3 regions of the Halomonas sp. 113 genome follow, and region 1 is predicted to be linked to each of the others. Evidence: predicted binding sites of a transcription regulator. Region 1 holds the regulator's gene; each other region holds the start of a gene.
What was found. Region 1 encodes FNR, which switches genes on or off when oxygen is low (the NO sensors DNR and NnrR bind a similar motif). Its sites were predicted from a motif close to TTGATNTANATCAA; they were not measured.

Region 1 (8,125 bases):
CTCACCACCGCCTGCGGGTGAGCTGGGATCCTCAGCAGCTGAAGCTCTCGCAACTGCTGGCCGAACTGGCCGCGATTGGCTACGAGGCCCAGCCCTACGAGCCAGACCAGGCCCAGGCGCGCCTGCAGCATGAAGAGCGCATGAACGTACGTCGGCTGATTATTGCCGCCGTCGGCATGATGCAGGTGATGATGTTCTCGATCCCGATCTATGTCTCCGGCTCCGGTGAAATCAGCGAAGACTTCTACGCACTGTTCCACTGGCTCTCCTTTGCCCTGGCCACGCCAGTGGTGTTTTTCTCCGCCCAGCCGTTTTTCCGCAACGCCCTGCGCGACCTGCGCACCGGCGTACTGGGCATGGATGTGCCGGTGTCACTGGCAATCGGCGGGGCGTATCTTGCCAGCAGCTATGCGGTGCTGTTTGACGTGGGCGAGGTCTATTTTGACTCGGTGACCATGTTCACCTTCTTTTTGCTGTTTGGCCGCTACGTGGAGAGTCGCGCCAGGCGCCGCAGCGGGCATAGCGGCAATGCGCTGAGCGGCGTGCTGCCGATTTCGGCCACACGGCTGGACAGTGACGGCAGCGAGCGCATTTTGCCCGCCAGCGAACTCACTCCCGGCGATCGCGTATTGATCAAGCCCGGCCATGGCGTGCCTGCCGATGGCATCATCGAGGAGGGTGAATCGAGCCTGGACGAATCAATGCTGACCGGCGAATACCTACCAGTAACCCGCCGAGTGGGCGACCGCATTACCGGCGGTAGCCAAAACATGGAAAACCCGCTGGTGATAAGGGTTACCCACACAGGGCGCGATGCCCGTGTAGCGGGTATCGTCGATCTGACCGACCGTGCCTTTGCCAGCCGCCCACGGCTGGCCCAGATGGCTGCGCGCATGGCACACCTATTCGTGCTGCGCCTGCTGGTAGTAACGGCTTGCGTGACCCTCGCCTGGTGGTTTATCGACCCTTCACGGATGCTCTGGGTACTACTTTCGGTGCTAGTGGTGACCTGCCCCTGTGCCTTGGCGCTGGCCACTCCCGCGGCACTGGCAGCTGGTCATGGCCAACTGCGAAAGCGCGGCGTCTTGATCACCCGCGCCGATGCCATGGAGACGCTCTCTAACGTTACCCGGGTGATTTTTGATAAAACCGGCACCCTAACCCGCGGCGAAATGCACCTTACCCAAACCCAGCCCTTTGGTGAATTAACCGCCGAGCATGCACGGGCCATTGCCGCCGCCCTTGAAGCCCACTCGGAACACCCGATCGCCCGCGCCTTTCGGCCGTTCCGAGAGGCTACCCTGCAAGCCAAAGATATTCACAGCCACACCGGGCAAGGGCTCGAAGGGAGCCTAAACGGCGCTCGTTGGCGGTTGGGCAAGCCCGAATTTGCAATGGCTAGCGCAATAGATAGCGCCGTGGATAACGTCATGGCGGCGCCTGCCAAAGGCCAATGGCTGCTGCTTAGTGAAAACGGTGCACCCCGCGCCTGGTTTGGCCTGCACGATGGCGTTCGCGACGACGCTGCCGCCACGATCAAAGCCCTCCAGGCTCTGGGCTTAAGCGTGGAGCTGCTATCTGGTGACACCGAGGATGCAGTGGAAAGCCTGGCCGATCAGCTCAATATTGCCATCTGGCATGCGGGCACCAGCCCAGAAGGCAAGCTGGCCCGGATGAAAGAGCTTCAAGCCGCAGGCGAAACCGTGGCGATGATTGGTGACGGCATTAACGACGTGCCGGTGTTAGCCGGTGCCGATGTGGCGATTGCCATGAATGGCGCAACGGATCTAGCCCGCACTCGCGCCGACGCAGTGCTGCTCAGCCCACGTCTGATGCGGATTTTTGAGGCCATCGAGATTTCCCGCGCCACCCGGCGTATCATGCGCCAGAACATGATTTGGTCAGTGTGCTACAACTTTTCGGCGCTGCCGCTGGCGGCAATGGGTCTGGTGCCGCCCTGGCTAGCCGCAATTGGAATGTCGCTTAGCTCGCTAGTAGTGGTGGGTAATGCCCTGCGACTGTCGCGCTGGCGACCTCAGCCCGCGCCAACGCTAGACACTTCAACACCGGTGGCCGCATGACGATTCTTTATCTGCTGATCCCGCTTTCCCTGATTTTGCTGGGCCTCGCCGTCTGGGCGTTTTTCTGGGCGGTGAAAAATGATCAGTTCGATGACCTAGAAGGCCCAGCGCACCGCATTCTATTTGATGAGGATGAAAACGATCTTAGCCCTGAGCAGCGCCGCCAGCATCAGCAGGCAAAGCAAAAATCTTCCGAACCATCAGCGGCAGACACACCCGACGACCAAGAGCCTCGGCCATGAATCCAACGGGGCTTGATCTGCCGCCGCTAATGGCGGCGTTTGTGTTTGGCTTGATGGGCGGCGCCCACTGCATTGGTATGTGTGGCGGCATTATGAGCGCGCTCACCTTTGCAGTTCCCCCCAGCATGCGTCATCCGGCGCGCATGGGAGGCCTGCTGCTCAGCTACAACACAGGCCGCATTGTTAGCTATATGAGCGCAGGCACGCTGGTGGCACTGCTAGGCACGCTGTTTTCCCTTTCTGCTACGGCACGCCTGCTGCTGCAGATATTTGCCGCGCTGATGCTGATCTTAATGGCACTGTATATCGCCAACTGGTGGAAAGGGCTGCTCAAAGTGGAGGCCGTTGGCCGGCGACTATGGCGCTTTATCGAACCCGTGGGGCGTCGCTTGATGCCCGTAGTGCATATTCCCCAAGCCTTCGCCCTGGGAGCGCTCTGGGGCTGGCTCCCCTGCGGGTTGGTCTACTCCATGTTGGCCTGGAGCTTAGCGATTGCCGACCCGCTTCAGGGCGCTCTACTCATGGGCGCCTTTGGGCTTGGCACCCTACCTGCGCTGCTTGCCACTGGCCTGGCTGCCCGCCAGCTCAGCCATTTGATACGTCACCCCGCGACCCGCAGCGTGGCAGCGCTGACAATTATCGCTTTTGCGCTGTGGCAACTGTGGACACTTTCGGTACACAACCTCTAATAGCATGACGTGGCTCAACATTTACCTCCTCACCACGGGTTAGGCTAGCGGCATATCCTAACGTCGGAGCGCCCCTTCATGCCCGTTCATACCCCTGCTGCCTTGCCTCTTGCACCCGCTGCTGCCGCAGCCCCTATGCAGCCGGTGTGGGACGAAGCGTTACTGCGTCGCTACGACACCAACGGCCCACGCTACACCTCCTACCCAACAGCGCTATCGTTTCACGACCAATTTACCCCTGGCGACCTGACCCAGGCGCTGGAGCGTAGCAATGCCAGTAAGCGTCCGCTCTCGCTGTACGTTCATGTGCCCTTCTGCCGCAAGATCTGCTTCTACTGCGCGTGTAATAAAATCGCTACCAAAAACACTGCCCTTGCCGAGCCCTATATAGCCCGGCTTGACCGCGAGATGGTGCTGACCGCACGCCATTTGGATACATCACGACCGGTGGAGCAGTTGCATTGGGGCGGGGGCACGCCAACCTTTCTCAGCTTGAATCAGATGGGTGACCTGATTGATCGCCTGGACGCCCGTTTTGGTCTTTCGTCGTCTGCTGATCGCGATTACGCGATTGAAATAGATCCTCGCGAAGCGGATGTGTTTACGCTGCGCCATCTCGAATCCCTCGGCTTTAATCGCATCAGCTTGGGCGTTCAGGATTTAAGTCCACTGGTGCAAAAAGCGATTAATCGTATCCAGCCTCGGGTACTTACCGAAACGCTGATGGAGGAGGCGCATCGCCTGGGCTTTCGCTCGCTCAATCTCGACCTAATTTATGGCTTGCCATTTCAGACTGAAAAGAGCTTTGCCAACACCCTACGCCAGGTGATCGAGCTCAACCCGGCGCGCCTTTCTGTGTTTAATTACGCGCATATGCCCGAGCGTTTTGCCCCGCAGCGGCGCATTAATGTCGATGACTTGCCAGGCGGAGAAGAGAAGCTAGCGATTCTGCGCACCACCATCGAAATGCTCACCGCAGCTGGCTATGTGCATATCGGTATGGATCACTTTGCCCGCCCTGACGATAGCCTGGCTATTGCCCAGCGCGAAGGCTCGCTGCAGCGCAACTTCCAGGGCTACTCCAGCCATGCTCAGTGCGACTTAATCGGGCTTGGCGTATCGGCGATTTCCCGTATTGATGACGTCTATGCGCAGAATCCTAGCGATCTGGCCCGCTACGAAGCGGCGCTGGATCAGGGGCAGCTTGCCACCGTGCGTGGCATACGCTTAAGTGATGACGACCTGATCCGCCGGGATGTGATTGAGCGGCTGATGTGCGATATGGGCATTGACCTGGCCGCCGTTAGTCAACGCTGGAACATCGATGCCCCCCGCTACTTTGCGCCAGCGCTCGAGCGCCTGCAGAGCGCCGAACAGGATGGCCTGCTGACCCGCAGCGGTGATCAGCTTAACGCCACGCCGATGGGGCGGCTGCTGATTCGCCATATAGCGATGGCGTTTGATACCCACCTTTCCGGGCAAACGGGACAACGGTATTCTAAGATTGTTTAATCACCTTATTGCAGGCATGCTAAAGCGACTATAATAAGTAAGGATTTTCTAATTGATAAGTGTGACCCACTCAAGGAGCAACGCATGTTGGAACCCATGAGCCGTCGTCGCTCACTACTCCACGAAACTCGCTGCCAAACCTGCAGCTTGAGTTCTCTGTGCTTGCCGCTTGCCCTTGAGCTGGACGATATGGGGCAGTTCGACGCTATTATTCGTCGCCGTGCACCACTCAAAAAAGGCGAGCCGCTGTTTCGTCAGGGCGACACCTTTACCAGCGTTTACGCAGTCCGTTCGGGCAGTTTGAAACAGGTCACCGCCGAAGGTAACGGCAGCGAGCAGCTAACCAATTTCTACCTGCCTAGTGAATTGGTGGGGTTGGATGGCATTGACGAAGAGCATTACCCCGGTAGCGTTATCGCCCTGGAAACGACCACGGTCTGCGAGATTCCTTTTGACCGCCTGGATTTGCTCTCAGAAGAGATCCCTGAGCTACGTGGCCAGCTGTATCGGAGCATGAGCAAAGAGTTACGCGATGACCGACGCATGATGCGCCTACTCTCGCGCAAAACCGCCGATCAACGGCTGGCCACCTTTTTGATTACCCTTTCGGATCGTTTTCGTCGCCGGGGCTACTCGCCCTACAGCTTTCGCCTCTCAATGCCGAGGGCCGATATTGGCAACTACCTGGGCTTAGCGGTGGAAACCGTCAGCCGCATTTTAAGCCGCTTTCAGCAACAAAGCGTGGTGGCGGTTTCCGGGCGAGAGGTCAACATTCTCGATATGCCGCGCTTGATTACCCTCGCCGAAGAGGAAGAACAAACAGCTAGCTGACGTTAAAGGCTTGGATACGCCCCGCCAGTAGCTCTGCTTGCTTGGCCTCAAGGCCTTCAAAATCGAACAGGCTGCGGTCAGCCAACTGGGAAGGGGAAATGTTGGTGACAGCCTTGAACATGCTCTCCAGGCGGCCGGGAAACTTTTTGTCCCACTCGGCGAGCATCTCTTTGACCACCTGACGCTGCATATTAGGCTGGGAGCCGCACAGGTTGCAGGGAATGATTGGGAACTCCATCAGCCGCGAAAACTCAGCAATATCCGCTTCTTTGCAGTAGGCCAACGGCCGAATAACGATATTCTTCCCATCATCGGATAGCAGCTTTGGCGGCATCGCTTTCAGGTTGCCGCCAAAGAACATATTGAGAAACAGCGTTTCGAGAATATCTTCCCGGTGATGGCCCAGGGCTATCTTATTGGCGCCAATCTCTTCGGCAAAGCCATACAACGAGCCGCGCCGCAGCCGTGAACAAAGCGCGCAGGTAGTTTTACCTTCCGGGGTTTTCTCTTTTACCACCGAGTAAGTATCGCGCTCGACAATGTGGTACTCCACGCCCTGCTTATCCAGATACGCAGGCAATACGTGCTCGGGAAAACCCGGCTGTTTTTGATCCAGATTGACCGCTACCAGCGAAAAATTGACCGGCGCATTGCGCTGCAAATTGCGCAAAATCTCCAGCATCGTGTAGCTGTCCTTTCCACCGGAGAGGCAGACCATTACGCGATCACCTTCATTGATCATTTGGTAATCAATGATCGCATTGCCCACTTCTCGGCGCAGACGCTTTTGCAGCTTGTTAAATTCACGCTTCTGCTTCGCATCAGCCAGCTCAGGCTGGTCGTGCTCAGCGTTAGCTGGGGTGGCTCCAACCGTATCAAGGTGAGCAGGATCAAAGTGATCAAGAGATTGCATGGTATAAGCACTGCCGAGGGTATGGTGAAGAGAAGAGGCGCTACAAATAAATAATTGGGCGCTATTCTAACAACACTCTTCGCCTTGACCCAACTACTCGTCGCTCCTCCCTAAGCAGCCTGCGCCATAATACGCTGCAGGCGCATATACAGCAGTGCGCTGGCGGTGGCCTCTCCAAGCACACTCTGCTTGCCCATGACGGGTACTTGCCAGCATGCCAACGCCTGGGCGAAGCTGCTGGGCGCTTCGACCTCCGGGTGCAAACGGCGCAGTTGGCGCTGATGCAGTTTTGCCACATCGACCTGGGCGTTGGGCAGGGCAAAATTCAGCCGCTTACTGAGCAGTGCATTCAATGCTCCAATGCGCTTCTCTAACTGCCAGCCAACGATGGGCCGATTGCCGATAAATTCTACTAGCGCGCTCAAGTTATCACTGTTTGGTAGCAGTATCTCCCCCGCCTCGCACAGCAAGTGATGACGGCGCAGCGTTGCGCTCGCGGGCTGCTTCGCGCTGCCAAGGGTGATCACAAAAGCGCGGCTGGTATGCACCTGCTGATGGCTCAGCACCACTGCCGCCACGCTGATCACAGGTGATGATTGCGTGGGCGTTGCGGTGCAGGCGAGTGCCACCAGCTCTTCGCCCATATAGGGCTGAAACAGCCAGGCATAGGGGGAGTCTGCACAACGACGCCGGTCACTTTCACGCCTTAACAAGGTGCGCAGCGAGCCGCTAAATAGCGTCACATGTCGATCTAACAGCCGCATTCCGCTCACGAATACTCCAAATGGTAACGGTGGGAAAGCCGCTGCTTAAAGTCTTTGACAATATGCATCGCTTCGCGCAGCAGGTCGCGCTCCAGGGAAGAGAGGTTCTGCACCACGACACGGTTAGCGCGTCTGCTGCTTTGGGCGTTAGTTTCTTTCGCATCCGCAGAAGTTTCCAGCGTACTTAGCTGCTGCTTGAGGCGCAGCTCAGAAAAGAGCGCCAACGCTTCGCCCAGGTCATCGGCAAAACGGCGATCCAACCGGCCGTCAGTAACCAGGGCATCCAAGCGATCAAACGTCGAGGTGGCTTTGATGCGCCGCTCAAGCGCCATGGTGCGGACACCGTGCACGATAGGGAAAATACCGCCTTTCTTGATATCGATACCGTGCTGAGGCTTTTTCAGCGAACCAAACAGCGTCAGCGGCGTCGAAAAGCGCAGCGCCGTGCGGGCAAAATAGGAAAGCAGCAGCTCATCGCCCGAGCAGCGTTCAAACAGCTCATCGCGCACGCTCTCAAGCAAGCTCGGGTTGCCCGCCACGCCATGAGCATCGAGCATAATGGCCAGCTTCATCAGGCTATCGCCATCACGCTCCCTGGCCCACTTGGCAATATTACCTTTCCATTGGGATACCGTGGCCACCCACTCGGGGTTAGACACCATAATGTTGCCGGGGCACGGCGGGTAACCAAGCTGAATCAGGGTATCGGTGAGCGTTTGCATATGGCTGGCAAGATCAGGCCACTGGGTTTCATCGGCAAGAATCAAGCCGTTATCCTGATCCGTTTTTAGAATCTGCTCACCGCGCCCTTCGCTGCCCATCACCATCATGCAGCTCTGCTCGTGATAGCGCTTATCGACAGTGAACTCCCAGGCCTTGCTAATAATACGGCCGTTTAGTGCCGCAAGCAGATCCATCGCAAAGCGCAGCTTAACGCCCTGGGCCATCAGCGCTTTGACCAGCTCCGGGGTGCGCTGACTGGCAGCCGAAAGCGCCTCTAAGTTGGTCGCCTGCTCGATCTGCAGGCTCACCACATAGCTGCGGCTTGAGAAGTAGCTAAGCACGTCGGTGAGCTCTACAACGCCTTTCAAGA
Region 2 (8,125 bases), 220 kb from region 1:
ATTGCGAAAAGTCTTGGCTTTTTCATACTGTCTGCTAAGCGACAGTTTTTTAGATAAGCAGTGATATTGACTTTTTTAGTGAGTCATGAGCCGTGAGTCACTTGAGGAGCTGCTCTGAATTGATTGGGTGGATGCGTCTAAGGCTGAATAAAGAGTTTTCTAGTTCGCATTGATTTTTGGTCTGCTTGAACTTTGGTAATGATTAGGTGGTGTTTTATGAGTGGGGATGGAATAGAGCTAAATATTACGGGTGATTTATCGCGGGAACTAACGGGTGATGGGGCGTCTGGGGACGAGAACTGGCCCCCTAAGCGTCCAGATGCTGTCTGGTTTATGTATAGTGCCTGCCAGGAGTTGGAGCGTCATGCTCATGAAGTTATAGATCAGACTTTTAGGCATTTAAATATATTGGATCATAAGGGGCGAACTGAATACTTGGCTCAGCTTGAGAAAAGTATCGTTGATATCCGTTTAAAAGATCGGCAGCTATATCAGTCTGTAGAGTTTGAACAATATAAATTTGAAGGCGATAACTTTAAAAAGCACTGTGCTGATCAAACTATACGATATGCTGTTGCCGCGCTTGAAGAGTTCAATAAGAATATGAGAACTTCGTTAGTGTATCCTGATGGATTTTTTTTGGAACAATCAGGAAAGTCCTTTATTCTCATGATTAACTGGATAGTAGAGGCTCGGCGCCACTTGGCCGTATTAGGGAAGCTCTGAAAAAGTCACTGCCATCAGTGATAATACGGCTATCGTCAACTGCATAGGATTCAGTGCTGCCATGGATCAAATCACCTTCTCCGAAGCCGAGTACCAGAACAAGAAGAGAAAGACTCGCCGCGAACTCTTTCTGGAGCGGATGGACAAGCTGATCCCCTGGACGCAGCTGGAGAAGAAGATAGCCCGTTATTACCCCAAGGGCGAGAGCGGGCGGCCTCCGTATCCGTTGTCTGCCATGCTCCGCGTCCATTGCATGCAGTTGTTTTACAACCTGAGCGATCCGGCCATGGAAGACGCCCTCTACGAGATCGAGTCCATGCGCCAATTCGCCGGTTTGAAACTAGACCGATTGCCGGACGAAACCACGATTCTCAAGTTTCGCCATTTTCTGGAACACCACGGCCTTGGCAAGGTGCTGTTCCAGGAAGTGAACAACCACCTAGAGAAAAATGGCCTGATGCTGCGCGAAGGGAGCATTGTCGATGCCACTATCATCTCTGCGCCTAGTTCCACCAAAAACAAAAAAGGCGAGCGCGATCCGGAAATGCACCAGACTAAAAAAGGTAGCTCTTGGCACTTTGGCATGAAAATGCATATAGGTGTCGACGATAAGCTTGGGTTGATTCACAGCATCGAGACCACGGCTGCCAATGTCCATGACATTGTGCCTGCCGATAAGCTCCTTCACGGTGAAGAGCAACGCGTCTTCGGTGATGCCGGTTACCTGGGTATTCAAAAACGCGACGAGCACAAGCACCGCAACGATATCTCTTGGTATATTGCCAAACGGCTTGGCACCCGCAAGAAGCTAGATGCCAGGCGACAGAAAGTCGAAAACATCAAAGCCAGTATCCGTGCCAAGGTGGAGCACCCTTTTCGGTACATCAAACAAGTTTTTGGTTATGGCAAGGCTCGCTATCGTGGACTGGCCAAAAACACTCAGCGCCTGCACTTGCTGGCGGCGTTCAGCAACCTGCTGATCAGTGAGAAATACCTATGGGAATAGGGCGATTGCGCCCCTTTCCCGCTCAATGAGCGGGAAAGGGGCAAAAATACACAAAGAAAGGGAGAAGAGTGTCTGAATTTTCGATTTTTTGTCGGCTCAAGTAAGCGTTGATGAATATCGGCAGTTATTCAGACCTTCCCTAGATACTTCCGAAGCTACTAATTGCTGGCCGATACGCTTATCTGGCTGGCTGCGCCACTGGCGCTATTCGTTGGCACCGTGTGACAGGTTCTGTCTTTAAAGCGATATACCTCGATAAACGTGAGCTCAAGTGCGCCTGTGTCGGCAACAGTAATACCCATTAAGCTTTGTATCGCTCACCGAAAACCTAATGATGATGGGAATGAGGCTATGGATACCGCTTGGGTAATTATCGCCTACTTTTTGCGAGGCGCTTGATCAGGATCATATTTCCCTCCGATGCTGTTCAGGTTGCGTTCAGACAAATCATCCATGATGTTATTGGGGTTATTTATTTGATTTTTCCCAAACCAACGGCCTTAACTGCTGTTGGCTCTTTGGGCGAGTTACTGAGGTGATTATGAGTAACAGTACAAGTAGTCGTTTGCTGATGTTGTGGGTGCCACTTGCTGGGTTTGTCATTTGGGCGGGATACCTGATTGGAAGCGAGCACCGTCTCCACCTATTTCAGTTCTTACCTTTCCTCTTTTTGGCAGCATGCCCACTGATGCATATTTTCATGCATAAACACCACGGCGGTCATAAGGACAAAATAGACAAGGACTGAACCACTCTATATATACATGTACGCGCCTGGGAGAAAGACCATGAAAACGACACAACAAGAGCACCGCTTGGGTGTTTCCAAAAACACACTGGTGACTCGGAATTTAAAAATCAAGCCTAGTAAATCCAAACGCATTGAAGAAGCGCTGTCAGATATCGACCGACTCTATGGAATGGATAAGGTGGTCTACAACGAGAAAAACCGAAATATCAGCCTTGCTTACGATGCGCTGAGGCTCTGCATCGATGACGTTGAAAAAATTCTCAAGCTCCATGACATACAGGTCAGCGCTGATCGGTGGAACCGCTTTAAGAAGGAGTATTACCGTTTCGTCGATCAGAACGTTAAAGACAACGCTAAACAGGAACCTTGGAGCTGTCATTAATAGTCATAACGGCTACATGACACAACCAGGAGGAAGACTAGCTAGTTTAGGGTAAGAGCTGCTTGCCTGTGGCCTCGCAAAATCAGACCTTCCGTTAGTCATTTGCCATGTGGCTGCACATAGGTTCTATATTTAATTTATATAGCATCAAAAAACACCGCACAGGAGTCCTCGGCAGTTATTGCTGCTGTGGTTGCCGTTAATACAAGGAGTCGCTTTCATGGTTGGGCAGGATAGAACGCCACAATATAAAGAAAACAGTCTTTCGTTGGTCGGTGCCGTTGCATTAGGCACCGGCGTGATGATTGGGGCCGGTATTTTTGCGCTAACCGGCCAAATGGCCGAAATGACTGGTCGGCTATTTCCTCTAGCCTTTCTGGCCGCTGCCGTCATTGTCTCTTTCAGCGCTTATTCTTACGTTAAAATGTCCAATACCTTCCCATCAGCAGGTGGGATTGGCATGTATTTACAGAAAGCGTATGGCCCGACGCTTCCCACCGCCTTTCATGCCCTCCTGATGTATTTTTCCATGGTGATCGCACAGAGTTTTTTGGCGAGAACGTTTGGTTCCTACACGCTTGAGTTGTTTGACCTGGGGGATCGTTCACTATTTGTGCCCCTACTCGGGGTTGGTTTACTGCTAATAGCCTTTTTGATCAATTTATCCGCCAACCGCTTGATCGAGACCGTCGCCTCGGTGCTCGGATTTATCAAAATAGGTGGCATTATAGTGTTTGGTATTGTCGGCGTGTTTATTGCCGACTCCATCGAAATGGGTGCTGGCAACGATGCACCTACGCCTACGATAACGGGCTTTTTAGGTGCTACGGCGCTCGGCATACTGGCATTTAAAGGCTTCACGACGATTACCAATAGTGGTTCGGAGCTTAAAGATCCTAAGCGGAATCTTGGCAAAGCTATCACGATCTCGATTGCGCTATGCGTGGTGATCTATGCCCTTGTCGGTTTTGCCGTTGCCAGCAACCTATCTTTGCCTGAAATTATCGAAACCCAAGACTACTCCCTGGCCGCCGCTGCCCGTCCCGCACTGGGTGAAGCGGCAGTTGCGTTTACCGTCATTCTCGCCATGTTGGCAACGGCGGGCGGTATCATCGCCAGCGTCTTTGCCGTTTCACGCATGCTCGCCATGCTGACAGAAATGAAGCTGGTTCCTCACCGCCATTTCCACATGCCCGGCAGTGTACAAAAGCATACACTGGTGTACACCATCGTATTTGGCTTAGTGCTCACCGCTTTTTTTGACCTGAGCCGCATCGCAGCATTAGGCATCATTTTCTACCTGATCATGGATATGGCCATCCACTGGGGTGTGCTTCGTCATCTCAAGGACAGAGTGGGGGCTAATCCTGTTATTCCTAGCATTGCCATACTACTAGATGCTGTCGTGTTAATCGGCTTTTTATGGGTAAAAGCCATCTCGGACCCCATGGTGCTCATCGTTGCTGGCGTAGTAATGGCTACTCTTTTACTCGGCGAATGGATTTTCCTATCCAAACGCGACGCTTCAAACGATAGCGAGCACTCTCACACTCATTAACGTTAATAGCGTTATAGGAGGTACCAAATGGACGTTAGAACCTTTGGTGAATTGATCGATTGGACCCGTCAGTTACACGAGCATCTTGCAGCTTGCCTTGCTCATTGCGCCGATATACACGAAGAAGAGCGCGCTCGCATGTTGCTCAATTACTTAGCTGCACAGGAAGCGGAAATGCAGCGCGTTGTGGCGCGCTTTGAACAGACTGCTGACGCGAAAGCATTAAAAACCTACGTTTATGACTATTTGGAGCATAAACCTATCCGTACGCATCGTACCTGCGATGCGCCCTATTCCACGCTAAGTGTTGACGACATTTGCCGAGAGGTTTTTGATTTCCATGAACAAACGATAAACCTTTATCGAACCCTCGTTGGCAAAGCGGAAATTCCTGAGGCTAAAGAGCTCTTAGATTCCCTTTTAGCACTTGAAGAGCACGAAGCCATGCGCCTTGTTCGCCAAACGGGGAGAATGAACGATGTCTGAAGACCATAACGAGACAAAGGTGAAAGACCCTGTTTGTGGCATGGACGTTGATCCCCATACCTCCCGCCACCGTGCCGATCACGCGGGTAAGACTTGGTACTTCTGCTCAGAAAAGTGTCAGGAAAAGTTTATTGCCAAGCCTGATGCGTATCTTGAGCCAAGCAAACAGTCACAAGCGTCAGTACCCTCGGGGTCTATTTATACTTGCCCGATGCACCCAGAAGTTCGACGAGAAGGCCCAGGCGACTGTCCAATCTGTGGCATGGCGCTGGAACCTGAGACCGTCTCTGCTGACACCGGCCCTTCGGACGAACTCAAGGACATGACCAGGCGTTTCTGGATCGGCCTAGTACTGACCCTCCCCGTGTTTGCCCTAGAAATGGGTGGCCACGTGTTTGGCCTTATGCATTTTATTTCCCAGCAAACCTCTAACTGGATTCAACTGCTGCTGGCAACGCCGGTAGTCGTCTGGGCAGGTTGGCCATTCTTTGTACGCGGATGGCGTTCGCTAGTGCATCGCAGCCTTAATATGTTCACGCTAATCGCGATCGGTACCGGCACCGCGTTGCTCTACAGTTTGCTGGCCACCCTCACACCGGGCATCTTTCCCGACGCCTTCCGTCAAGCCGATGGTTCGGTGGCCGTTTATTTCGAAGCAGCGGCAGTGATTGTCGTTTTAGTTTTACTGGGACAAGTATTAGAGCTACGCGCTCGTGAAAAAACCTCTGGCGCTATTCGTGCTCTGCTCGACTTGGCGCCTGCTACCGCTCGACGCCTTGATGATCAGGGCAATGAGGAAGATATCTCTCTTGACCAGGTTCAGGTAGGGGATCGTCTCCGGGTGCGCCCCGGCGATAAGGTGCCATTAGATGGCGAAGTGATGGAAGGTCGCTCCAACGTTGACGAATCCATGGTTACCGGTGAACCACTAGCGGTGAAAAAGGAAGTCGGCGATGGCGTCATTGGCGGCAGCATCAATGGTCAAGGATCCTTTGTCATGCGCGCTGACAAGGTGGGCCAGGACACGATGCTGTCGCAGATTGTGCAAATGGTCGCCAGCGCCCAGCGCAGCCGCGCACCCATTCAAGGGCTTGCCGACAAAGTCGCCAGCATCTTTGTACCCGTCGTTATTCTCATTGCTGTTGTGGCTTTCATCGCCTGGTCATTGTGGGGCCCTACCCCGCCGATGGCGTTTGGCCTTATTGCGGCGGTTAGTGTTCTGATCATTGCCTGCCCGTGCGCGCTAGGTCTTGCTACCCCCATGTCAATTATGGTCGGTGTAGGGCGCGGTGCCCAGTTAGGCGTGTTGATTCGCGATGCCGAAGCTCTTGAACGTCTAGAGAAGGTCGACACCGTCGTCGTCGACAAAACCGGCACGCTTACCGAAGGCAAACCACGAGTGACCGAGTTGATTCTCACTGAAGGCATTGCTGAATCGGAGCTTTTGCGCTTGGCAGCTAGTCTTGAGCGAGGCAGCGAGCACCCCTTGGCCCATGCAATAGTCGAAAAGGCTAAAGAGGCAGAGGTAAAATTAACAGAAGCGTTGGACTTCGAGGCTCCCAATGGCATGGGCGTTATAGGCCAGATAGATGGCAAGCGTATTGCCCTGGGCAACCGGCTATTGATGGAAAGCGAGGGCGTTAACACCCAGTCTCAAGACACACATGCCGATCAATTGCGCAGCGACGGTGCTACTGTCATCTTTGCGAGCATCGACGGGAATTTAGCTGGGCTGCTCGCCATTGCCGATCCGGTCAAGGAAACCACCGAAGAAGCCATTCGTTCACTCCAGGCTGACGGCATTCGAGTGGTGATGCTGACAGGCGATAATCGCACCTCCGCCAACGCTGTGGCACGTCGGCTAGGCATTGATGAGGTCGAAGCTGAAGTGCTTCCAGAGGATAAAGGCCGAGTGATTCAGCGTCTCCGTGATGAAGGGCGCATTGTTGTCATGGCCGGCGACGGCGTGAACGATGCACCTGCGCTGGCTACAGCGGATGTCGGCATTGCCATGGGAACCGGCACCGATGTGGCGATAGAAAGCGCTGGGGTTACTCTACTGCGAGGAGATCTTACCGGTATTGCCACGGCGCATAAGCTCTCAAAAGCCACCATGCGTAATATTCGCCAAAATCTCTTTTTTGCCTTTGCTTACAACGCGGCAGGCATCCCCATTGCCGCAGGGATTTTGTACCCCTTCACAGGTATGCTGTTATCACCGATTATCGCGGCGGCGGCGATGTCACTCTCTTCAGTGAGCGTGATTGGCAATGCTTTACGACTTAGGATGATTGCTATTAAGTAACAATATCTGGTTCTTCGTCACTTCACGTGGATTTGGCCTGATCGAATAGGCGGCCCACCGGGCTGCCAATCAGGTAGATCATGGCGATAAAGTTGGCCTCGTTCCGGTAGCCACGTGCTCGTGACCGAGCCGCTTGGAACAGACCATTCATTCCTTCCAGTCTTGCGTTCGTCAGTCCCGAGAGCCAGCGTCTGACCACCGCGTCGGCGTGCCGCTCAAGCGTCGCCAGGGCTTTCCCCATCGGCTTCAGCAGTGGCTTTTCAGACACCGCCGCCTGCATGACCTTGAGGTAGTTCGTGATGCGCCACCGAGCCGCTCTGGGCGTTGGAGCCTTCTGGATCCAGCGTAGCTTCTCCTTGATCACCCAGGCATCGGCCGTGGCGCTCTGATCGGCCACCAACTCCTGGAGCGCCGAAAGCTGTTTGGGTGTCAGGTTCTTGTTATCCAGGTTCTTCAGCAGGGCCCAGCGCAGCGACTTGGGGTGCCCCTGCTCCCGGCGCTCTTTCTTGCGTACCTCGTCCAGCCGCTTGGTGAAGGTCTGTACGATATGGAACCAGTCGACCGTTACCTCGGCCTTGGGAAGGTGCTCGGTCACGCCGCTAAGGAAGGCTGGCGACATATCGCAGACGACCTCGACCACATTATTCGGGTCGCCGCCATGGGCCGCCAGGAAGGCGCTGAAAGCCTGGATGGCATCCTTGCCGCAGCCTGGGACGGCAAAGATAACCGGTTCCCGCTTGCGCTGCATGTCGAGGAACACCGGAATGCTTCCGCTAAGTTTCAGAAAGCGGGGATGCGGGACGATTGTGAGAAAGTGGTCGGTTACTCGTTACCGGAAACCCGGACTTGGCCCTGGTTGTTGGCACTCGGCAGCCGAAATCGAACCCGCCATGGAGGACAACAGGTATGCA
Region 3 (8,125 bases), 1.4 Mb from region 1:
TTGCGCTGCAGAGTGCCATTTTCACGGGCCAAGCTCAGCTCGTCATTCGGAAGGGCGAAGTGATCCATGCCGATGTAGACATACCCTGCGGCCGTCAGGCGGTTAATCGTAAGCTCCAGCAGCTCCAGCTTGCGCTCGGGTGGCGGCATGTCTTCGGGGCGAATTAGCCGCTGAGCTTTAAACAGTTCGGGCAGATGGGCGTAGCTATAAGCGGCAATGCGATCCGGTTGCAGGTCAATAATCTTGGTTAGCGTCGTATCGAAACTCGCCACTGTCTGCAGCGGTAAACCGTAGATCAGGTCAACGCTGACCGATTCAAACCCCGCCTCGCGGGCAGCCTTGACCAGGGATACCACCTGCTCTTCGCTCTGGACGCGATTGACCGCTTGCTGCACGTCGTGATCGAAATCCTGCACACCGAAGCTCAACCGATTGAAGCCCAGCGCGTAGAGCTCGTACACCTGTTCGGGTGTCACGGTGCGAGGGTCTACCTCCAGCGAGAATTCACGCTCTTCAGGTGCGGCGAAGTGAAAGGCTTCGTCCAGCGCCGCCATCAGTTCGCTTAGCTGGGCGTTGCTTAAATAGGTTGGGGTGCCGCCGCCCAGGTGCAGTTGGGTCATTTGGCGGGTGGTATCGAACAGCGCTCCCTGAGCACGTATCTCCTGTTTTAACCACTGGAGGTATTCGGCGGCTCGCTCGGTATTATGAGTAATGATTTTGTTGCAGGCGCAGTAGTAGCACAGGCTTTTGCAGAACGGGATATGCACATAGACCGAAAGCGGCTTGGGTACTGCGACCCGATTACTGCGCTCGGCGGCGCTACGGTAATCATCCTCGGCAAACGCGGCATGAAACTGGGGCGCAGTGGGATAAGAAGTGTACCGCGGGCCTGGGCGGTCATATTTCTCTACCAGGGGGCGATTGAAGAGCAGTTCATCTTGCATGATTGGAATAGGTCTCTGAGGAATAGGTCTCTGAGGAATAGGTCTCTGAAAAGGGGCTCTAGAAGAGTTCTCTGAAAAAGGTCTCTGAGAAATAAATCTGGAAGTGGGTGCAGCAAGCATTGGTTAATATTCATACAATATACGTTTTAAAAACTGCCTGCATCCAGCTTGCCTACTCTGCAGCGTTATCCTCTTTTGAAAGCCACCCCAATATGACCTGTGTCAAAAGCCGACAAAAAATAGGTGACTAAAATGCTCGGACTTTTCCCGCAAGGAGTCTCGCTATGGAGCTTGTATGTCCCGCTGGCAACCTGCCCGCCCTCAAGCGCGCCGTAGATGAAGGTGCCGACGCTGTCTATTTCGGTTTCCAGAACATCACCAACGCACGGCAATTCGCCGGGCTAAACTTTACCGACAAACGTGCCCGCGAGGGGATCGATTACGCCCACCGACATGGCAAACGCGTTTTTTGCGCCATTAATACCTATCCCCAGCCCGATGGCTGGCAACACTGGACTCGGGCCGTAGACCAGGCCGCCGAACTGGGCGTGGATGCGCTGATTCTCGCCGATATGGGACTGCTCGACTACGCTACTCGCCATCACCCCGAGATCTCGCGGCACCTTTCAGTGCAGGGTTCGGCAACCAGCCATGAAGCGCTTCGCTTTTACCACCAGCATTTCGGCATCAAGCGCGCCGTACTGCCAAGGGTGCTGTCAATCACTCAGGTACGCGACCTGGCCAAGCAAACACCGGTAGAACTGGAGGTGTTCGCTTTCGGCAGCCTGTGCATCATGGCCGAAGGACGCTGCTATCTCTCCTCCTACCTGACCGGCGAATCGCCCAATACCCGGGGCGTCTGCTCGCCAGCGGCTCATGTCCGCTGGGAAGAAACGCCAGAGGGCTTAGAGTCTCGCCTTAACAATGTTCTTATCGACCGCTACGCCGAAGGCGAGCGCGCGGGCTACCCCACCCTATGCAAGGGTCGCTTCGAGGTGGCGGGCGAGACCTATCACGCCATTGAGGAACCCACCAGCCTCAATACCCTGGAGCTATTGCCGGAGCTACGCGACCTGGGTATTAGCGCCGTCAAAATTGAAGGTCGTCAGCGCAGCCCCGCCTATGTCTCTAAAGTGGCCGGGATCTGGCGCCAGGCGCTCAACCGCCTAGAGGCTCAGCCTGAGCGCTTTGATCCAGAACCCGCCTGGATGGCAGGCCTTGCCGAGCTTTCCGAAGGTGCCATCACTACCCTAGGCGCCTACGAACGCCGCTGGAAATAGGAGCCTACTATGCCGAACACTACACCTCCCCTATCACCGACCTTATCAACCGGCCCTCTGCAACTCTCCCTCGGGCCGGTGCTTTTTTACTGGACTCGGCAACGCTACGCCGACTTCTACCGCGAGGCGGCCGACTGGCCGGTAGAGATTATAACCCTGGGCGAAACCGTCTGCTCGCGGCGCCGCGATATGAAACTGGACGACTGGCTAGGCATTGGGCGCGAGCTCAGCCAGGCGGGCAAGCAGGTAGTACTCGCCAGCCAGACCTTGGTCGAGTCCGAAGCCGACCTGCGTGACTTGCGCAAGCTGTGTGACAACGGTGATTTTATCGTCGAGGCCAATGACCAAAGCGCCCTGCAACGACTCTCCAGTGCCGGACTGCCGTTCATCGCCGGTGCTGCGCTCAACCTCTACAACCCGGCGACACTGGGCGTTATGGCCCGTGCCGGCATGCGGCGTTGGCAAGCGCCGGTGGAAATGTCACAGCAAGACTTAGCCAAACTTATTAACGATTGCCACCAGGCAGGCGTTCCCCACCCATGCGAAGTATTCGCCTACGGGCATCTCCCCTTGGCCTGGTCGTCACGCTGTTTTACCGCCCGGCGTCACCAAACACCCAAAGACCGCTGCAAGTTCGTCTGCCAAAAGTACCCCGAAGGCTTGGTGCTACGTTCACAAGAGTCCCGGGATGTTTTTACCCTGAACGGTATTCAAACCCTTTCCAGCGCCTGCCAGGATCTGCGCCATGAACTTATGGTCATGGCGGATATGGGGGTATCAGTGGCACGTCTCAGCCCACGGGCGGAAGGCATGGCCGAGGTGGTCAAGGCTTTCGATCAGTCCCGCCACGGCAGGTTAGCTACGCCCGATCCTTTGACACTGGTGGATGCTGAAATCTGCGACGGTTACTGGTATGGCCGACCGGGTATGGATAACACCCGCACGATGACCGGCTAAAACAATAGCCTAGGCGCCACCACGCCTTACTATTTTTCCCCACCATTTTTGACCTGGGTCATTTATTGCAAAATCCTGAACGCTTACCCTTTAACACCATATATAGTATTTATTTTTATTAAATCTAGCATATATAGGTGAATTGGGTGAAAAGCTCCACAAGCGTTCAGGTAGCAAAGCATCATATTGACGTCGCCTCGACGGTCAATGAGTACCTCCAACGCGCCGACTGGCGTGTTCACGCCAATGCCAACCAGGGCTATTCATTGGGCGGTTTAATCCTCAACGTCTCGGGCAAGTTGATAGCCAACTACTGGCTCGATGAGATTTACCCCCACACCGTGGGGGAAGCTCATAGGGAAGGTGATTTGCATATTCACGACCTGGATATGCTGTGCGGCTATTGCGCCGGCTGGTCGCTGCGTACTTTGCTGCTAGAGGGATTTAATGGGGTACCGGGACGAGCCGAAAGCCACCCGCCCCGCCACCTTTCAAGTGCCCTGGGGCAAATGGTTAATTTTCTTGGCACCTTGCAGAACGAGTGGGCCGGGGCACAAGCCTTCAGCTCTTTCGATACCTATCTGGCACCCTACGTGCGCAAGGACGGCCTGACCTACGCGCAGGTTAAGCAGGCGCTTCAGGAATTCATCTACAACCTAAATGTACCTTCGCGCTGGGGTAGCCAGACGCCCTTCACCAACCTAACCTTCGACTGGGTCTGCCCCGACGACTTGCGCCATCAGGTACCGGTTATCGGCGAAGAGGAGCAGCCGTTCAGTTACGGCGAACTGCAGGTTGAAATGGACTTGATCAACCGGGCCTATTTGGAAGTCATGGAGGCCGGGGATCGCCACGGGCGTGTGTTCACCTTCCCGATACCCACTTATAACATCACCCATGATTTCGACTGGGAAAGCGACAACGCCGAGCGGCTCTTCGCACTGACCGCCAAGTATGGACTGCCCTACTTTCAAAACTTTCTCAATTCGGATCTGGAACCCCACATGGTGCGTTCCATGTGCTGCCGCCTGCAGCTTGATTTGAGTGAACTGCTCAAACGCGGCAACGGTCTGTTCGGCAGTGCGGAGCAAACCGGATCGTTGGGAGTAGTGACGATCAACTGTGCCCGGTTGGGTTACCGCTTTGCCGGCGACCGGGCCGGGCTGTTCAGCGAGCTGGATCGCCTTCTGTCGCTCGGGCGCGATAGCCTCGAACTCAAGCGCGAGCGCATTCAGCAACTAATGGATCAGGGGCTCTACCCCTTTACCCAGCGCTACCTGGGCACGTTACGCAATCATTTCTCTACTCTGGGTGTGAATGGGCTCAACGAAATGGTGCGCAACTTTACTGGGGATCGCTGCGATATCGCCGACGCCCAAGGGCTACAGCTGGCACTGGATCTTCTTGACCACGTTCGGGAGCGGATGCGCGAATTTCAAGAACAGACCGGCCACATGTATAACCTTGAAGCCACCCCGGCAGAGGGCACCACTCACCGCTTTGCCCGGGAGGATCTGACGCGCTTTCCTGACATTCTTCAAGCCGGTACACCCGAGGCGCCCTACTACACCAATTCTAGTCAATTGCCGGTGGGTCATACCGATGATCCCTTTGAGGCACTGAGCCATCAAGACCCCTTACAGACTCGCTACACCGGTGGCACGGTATTGCATCTCTATATGCGCGAACGGATTACCTCGGCCTCCGCCTGTCGCAAGCTGGTTAAAACGGCGCTCTCTCACTTTCGCTTACCCTACCTCACAGTCACACCCACCTTTTCGATCTGCCCGGTGCATGGCTACCTGTCGGGTGAACATGAGTTCTGCCCCAAGTGCGACGAAGCACTTTGGGCAAAAACGGCGAGCGCAATCGACGCCGCCACGGCTTGAGGCATTTGCCTCACTTTTTCTCAACTCGTTTAAGGAACACGCTAATGCAAACCTCTCAATATGCTAGCTTGCCCACTGAGCAGCGCCAGCGCTGCGAAGTCTGGACCCGCGTCATGGGCTACCACCGCCCGGTAAGTCAGTTCAATATCGGCAAACGTGCCGAACACCAGGAGCGACGCCATTTTACTGAAGCCGCCGCCTCTCGGTAGCTAGCCCTCACTTTTCTCTAACGACAGCTGGGGGGTCTGGCTACAGGCGCCCCAGCAGGGGGATATCACTATGGCTATGCAGACGACACTTGACGACATCACAACTAAATTATCTTCGGTTCGGCTGCCGATTGCCGGCCTTGTGCCCATGACCACACTGGATTATCCCGATCATCTGGCGTGTGTTGTCTTTCTCCAAGGCTGCCCGCTACGCTGCGGCTACTGCCACAATCCCAACATGATCCCGTCGCGCCGAGGTGAACCCCAGGAGTGGCAAGCGATACGGGAATTCCTGAGCACCAGGCAAGGCCTGCTGGAAGCGGTGGTTTTCAGCGGTGGTGAGCCCACCCTGAATGCCGGTTTGTCCGATGCAGTAAAGGAAGTGAAAGCATTGGGCTTTAAGGTGGGACTACATACCGCCGGCCCTTATCCTGACCGCCTCACCCAGCTATTACCGCACCTTGACTGGGTGGGGCTGGATGTAAAAGGACGCGGAAAAGAGTTTGACCGCATCTGCGGCCGTCCCGGCATCTGGCAGTTGCATGCCCGTAGCTTGGAGGCTTTGCTCGACAGCGGACTCAATTTCGAGTGCCGTACCACCATTCACTGGAAAGATTTTCAGCTTACCGATGTGGAACGCCTGGCACTGAGTCTTGCCGACTGTGGGGTACGCCACTATGCGCTGCAGGTGGCCCGCAGCGAGCAATGCTTCGATCCCACCTATTCTCAGCCAGTTGCCAATACTCCATCTACAGCTCAGATGAATGCGCTGGTAAGCCGTTTGAAACCGTACTTTGACCAGCTTGAGCTAAGGCAATAACGCTTTCCTTCTTGACTCAGGTCAGCATTAGTACCCCCATGTTCTGATTGCAACTTACTGAACGTTCATACAACATGTTTCTTTTACAGTTGGATTACTCTCGGAGCAAAGCACACTCCATGCATCTCACTCGATTCACCGATTATTCAATACGCGTGTTGATCTTCCTCGCCGTGAAAGGCGAAGAGCGTTCTACTATCAATGAGATCGCAGAGACCTTTGATATTTCTCGCAATCACCTGATGAAAGTCGTTCAGGAGCTTAGCCAGAAGAACTACGTTACCGCTATTCGGGGCAAGAACGGTGGCCTATTGCTCACGCGAGACCCCGCTACTATCGTGCTGGGTAAACTCGTGCGCGAAATGGAACATGGCATGGAGCTAGTCGAGTGCTTTCATAGCGATAACAACTGCATCATTACTCCCTCGTGTCGGCTCCAGCCCATTCTAAACGAAGCCTTGTCAGCGTTTCTGGAGGTGCTTGACCGCTATACTTTGGCAGATGTGTTGTCCAATCGTTACCCGCAGTTGGCAGGACTAATGCGTATCCCCACCGTCAATGTCTGACGATCACTAGAAACAACCCTATTAATTTCAGCTAAGGAAATTCTGCATAGTTGCTCTACAATAAATGCATTAAAAATGCATTTTAACGCGCTATTAATGATTCCCACTTTGCCGAATGAGGTTTTCTATGGCTATCTCCCCATCATCCATGCCCTCCGCATCTCACTCCGCGGCCACTTCAACGTCGACTTCCTCTAATACGTTTAAGAAAAGCCGCGGGCGTGGCGCGGCTATCGTTGTCTATATGCTCTTTCTGGGTAGCGTATTAGCGGTGGTCACCGCCCCCATAGGGGTACTCATTGCCCACATGAAAAGAAACGATGCCGAGGAGTGGGTCGCTTCCCATTTGCAGTTTCAGATTAGAACGTTTTGGTTAGGGCTATTAGGCGGGGTGTTGTTCACTGCCATTTGGCATCTACTGGGCTGGATCGGGCTACCGGCAGTAGCCCCCTGGGCTCTGGGCTACCTCTATTTTACAGCCTGCCTGATCTGGATGGTGGGCCGTTGCGGGGTAGGTATTACCCGCCTCACCAACAACCGTCCAGTGGCTAACCCACGCAGTCTTGCCTTTGGCGGTGCCCGGGTCACCCTGGCTGATCGCTAATGAGCGTTTGAATACCTCAATGGTTTTAATACGCCTGCATCCGGACGGATGCAGGCGCCATCTATTATTCGTTCAGCCATCCTGACCGTCGACTCGCGCCTGCATCAACGGCCAAGTGTAGTGCACGACGAATATTGCGTAGGCAACGCACCAGAAGATGATGCTCAGCGTATAGGTCCAGTGGGTGATCTGGGGAAATAGCGCCAAGACGGGTGAGCGCACCAAGGCGGCTATTAGCATTAAGCCCAGCGCCACACCAATACCGGGCAAAGTGCGTATGGGGCGGCCCGTATGACCTAGCGAAACTCTGGCCATCATGGCCAGCATCATGGTGCCCATGCCACCAATGGTCAGGGCGTGCACGGCAAGTTCAACGCGCATCAGCCCCATGAGTGCCAAGACCCACATGACAAGCCCTAGCGGAATGCAGGCGTAGCTGCCGTGCAGCCCCCAAAGTAAAGGTTCACGCCAGCTATGCAACCCACCCCAACGCGCCATGCGAACAGTGTTGGCCAACGCCGCTAAGAGCATCACTCCCCCCATTAATAAAGCAGGAATGGCAACCCCCAACATGATGACCAGTTGCAGCACGACTACGCCAGCCGTACTCAACAGCGTCACTCCTTCGAGCAAAGCAATAGGTTCAGGTTTGGTGCGGCCCAAACGATTGGCAGTGAACATGGCAATCACACGTCCGCCCACTACGGTCATCATCAGTGTGATTAACAGTACGGCCAAGTAGGCGGCTTGGCGGATCAGCTCGGCGTCACCCTGCATCACCCCTAAGTGCATCGCCAGGTTAGCCGTGGCAAACAGCAACAGCACAGGTATAAAGATCAAGTTGCGCCAACGCTTT

Region 2: the regulator FNR is predicted to act here: its motif matches at 2,128-2,141, upstream of YERSI8AC_RS17375 (DUF2933 domain-containing protein).
Region 3: the regulator FNR is predicted to act here: its motif matches at 3,230-3,243, upstream of YERSI8AC_RS11505 (ribonucleoside triphosphate reductase).

What each region holds. Positions count from the first base shown of each region.
Region 1 is NZ_LR881453.1:3,892,477-3,900,601, forward strand. Features, by position in the region: gene YERSI8AC_RS18435 (heavy metal translocating P-type ATPase) at 1-2,081, shown strand, start outside; gene ccoS (cbb3-type cytochrome oxidase assembly protein CcoS) at 2,078-2,323, shown strand; gene YERSI8AC_RS18445 (sulfite exporter TauE/SafE family protein) at 2,320-3,012, shown strand; gene hemN (oxygen-independent coproporphyrinogen III oxidase) at 3,091-4,524, shown strand; gene fnr (fumarate/nitrate reduction transcriptional regulator Fnr) at 4,609-5,355, shown strand; gene ttcA (tRNA 2-thiocytidine(32) synthetase TtcA) at 5,348-6,268, opposite strand; gene YERSI8AC_RS18465 (DNA polymerase III subunit epsilon) at 6,379-7,032, opposite strand; gene YERSI8AC_RS18470 (DUF294 nucleotidyltransferase-like domain-containing protein) at 7,038-8,125, opposite strand, start outside.
Region 2 is NZ_LR881453.1:3,670,284-3,678,408, reverse strand. Features, by position in the region: gene YERSI8AC_RS17385 (hypothetical protein) at 217-726, shown strand; gene YERSI8AC_RS17380 (IS5 family transposase) at 788-1,732, shown strand; gene YERSI8AC_RS17375 (DUF2933 domain-containing protein) at 2,274-2,480, shown strand; gene YERSI8AC_RS17370 (hypothetical protein) at 2,521-2,865, shown strand; gene YERSI8AC_RS17365 (APC family permease) at 3,086-4,423, shown strand; gene YERSI8AC_RS17360 (hypothetical protein) at 4,451-4,909, shown strand; gene YERSI8AC_RS17355 (heavy metal translocating P-type ATPase) at 4,902-7,214, shown strand; partial or broken gene YERSI8AC_RS17350 (ISL3 family transposase) at 7,237-7,980, opposite strand; gene YERSI8AC_RS17345 (TniQ family protein) at 7,873-8,125, shown strand, end outside.
Region 3 is NZ_LR881453.1:2,458,317-2,466,441, reverse strand. Features, by position in the region: gene hemN (oxygen-independent coproporphyrinogen III oxidase) at 1-944, opposite strand, end outside; gene ubiU (ubiquinone anaerobic biosynthesis protein UbiU) at 1,229-2,224, shown strand; gene YERSI8AC_RS11510 (U32 family peptidase) at 2,234-3,181, shown strand; gene YERSI8AC_RS11505 (ribonucleoside triphosphate reductase) at 3,319-5,070, shown strand; gene nrdD (anaerobic ribonucleoside-triphosphate reductase) at 5,115-5,279, shown strand; gene YERSI8AC_RS11495 (anaerobic ribonucleoside-triphosphate reductase activating protein) at 5,350-6,099, shown strand; gene YERSI8AC_RS11490 (Rrf2 family transcriptional regulator) at 6,219-6,665, shown strand; gene YERSI8AC_RS11485 (DUF4870 family protein) at 6,793-7,269, shown strand; gene YERSI8AC_RS11480 (NnrS family protein) at 7,342-8,125, opposite strand, start outside.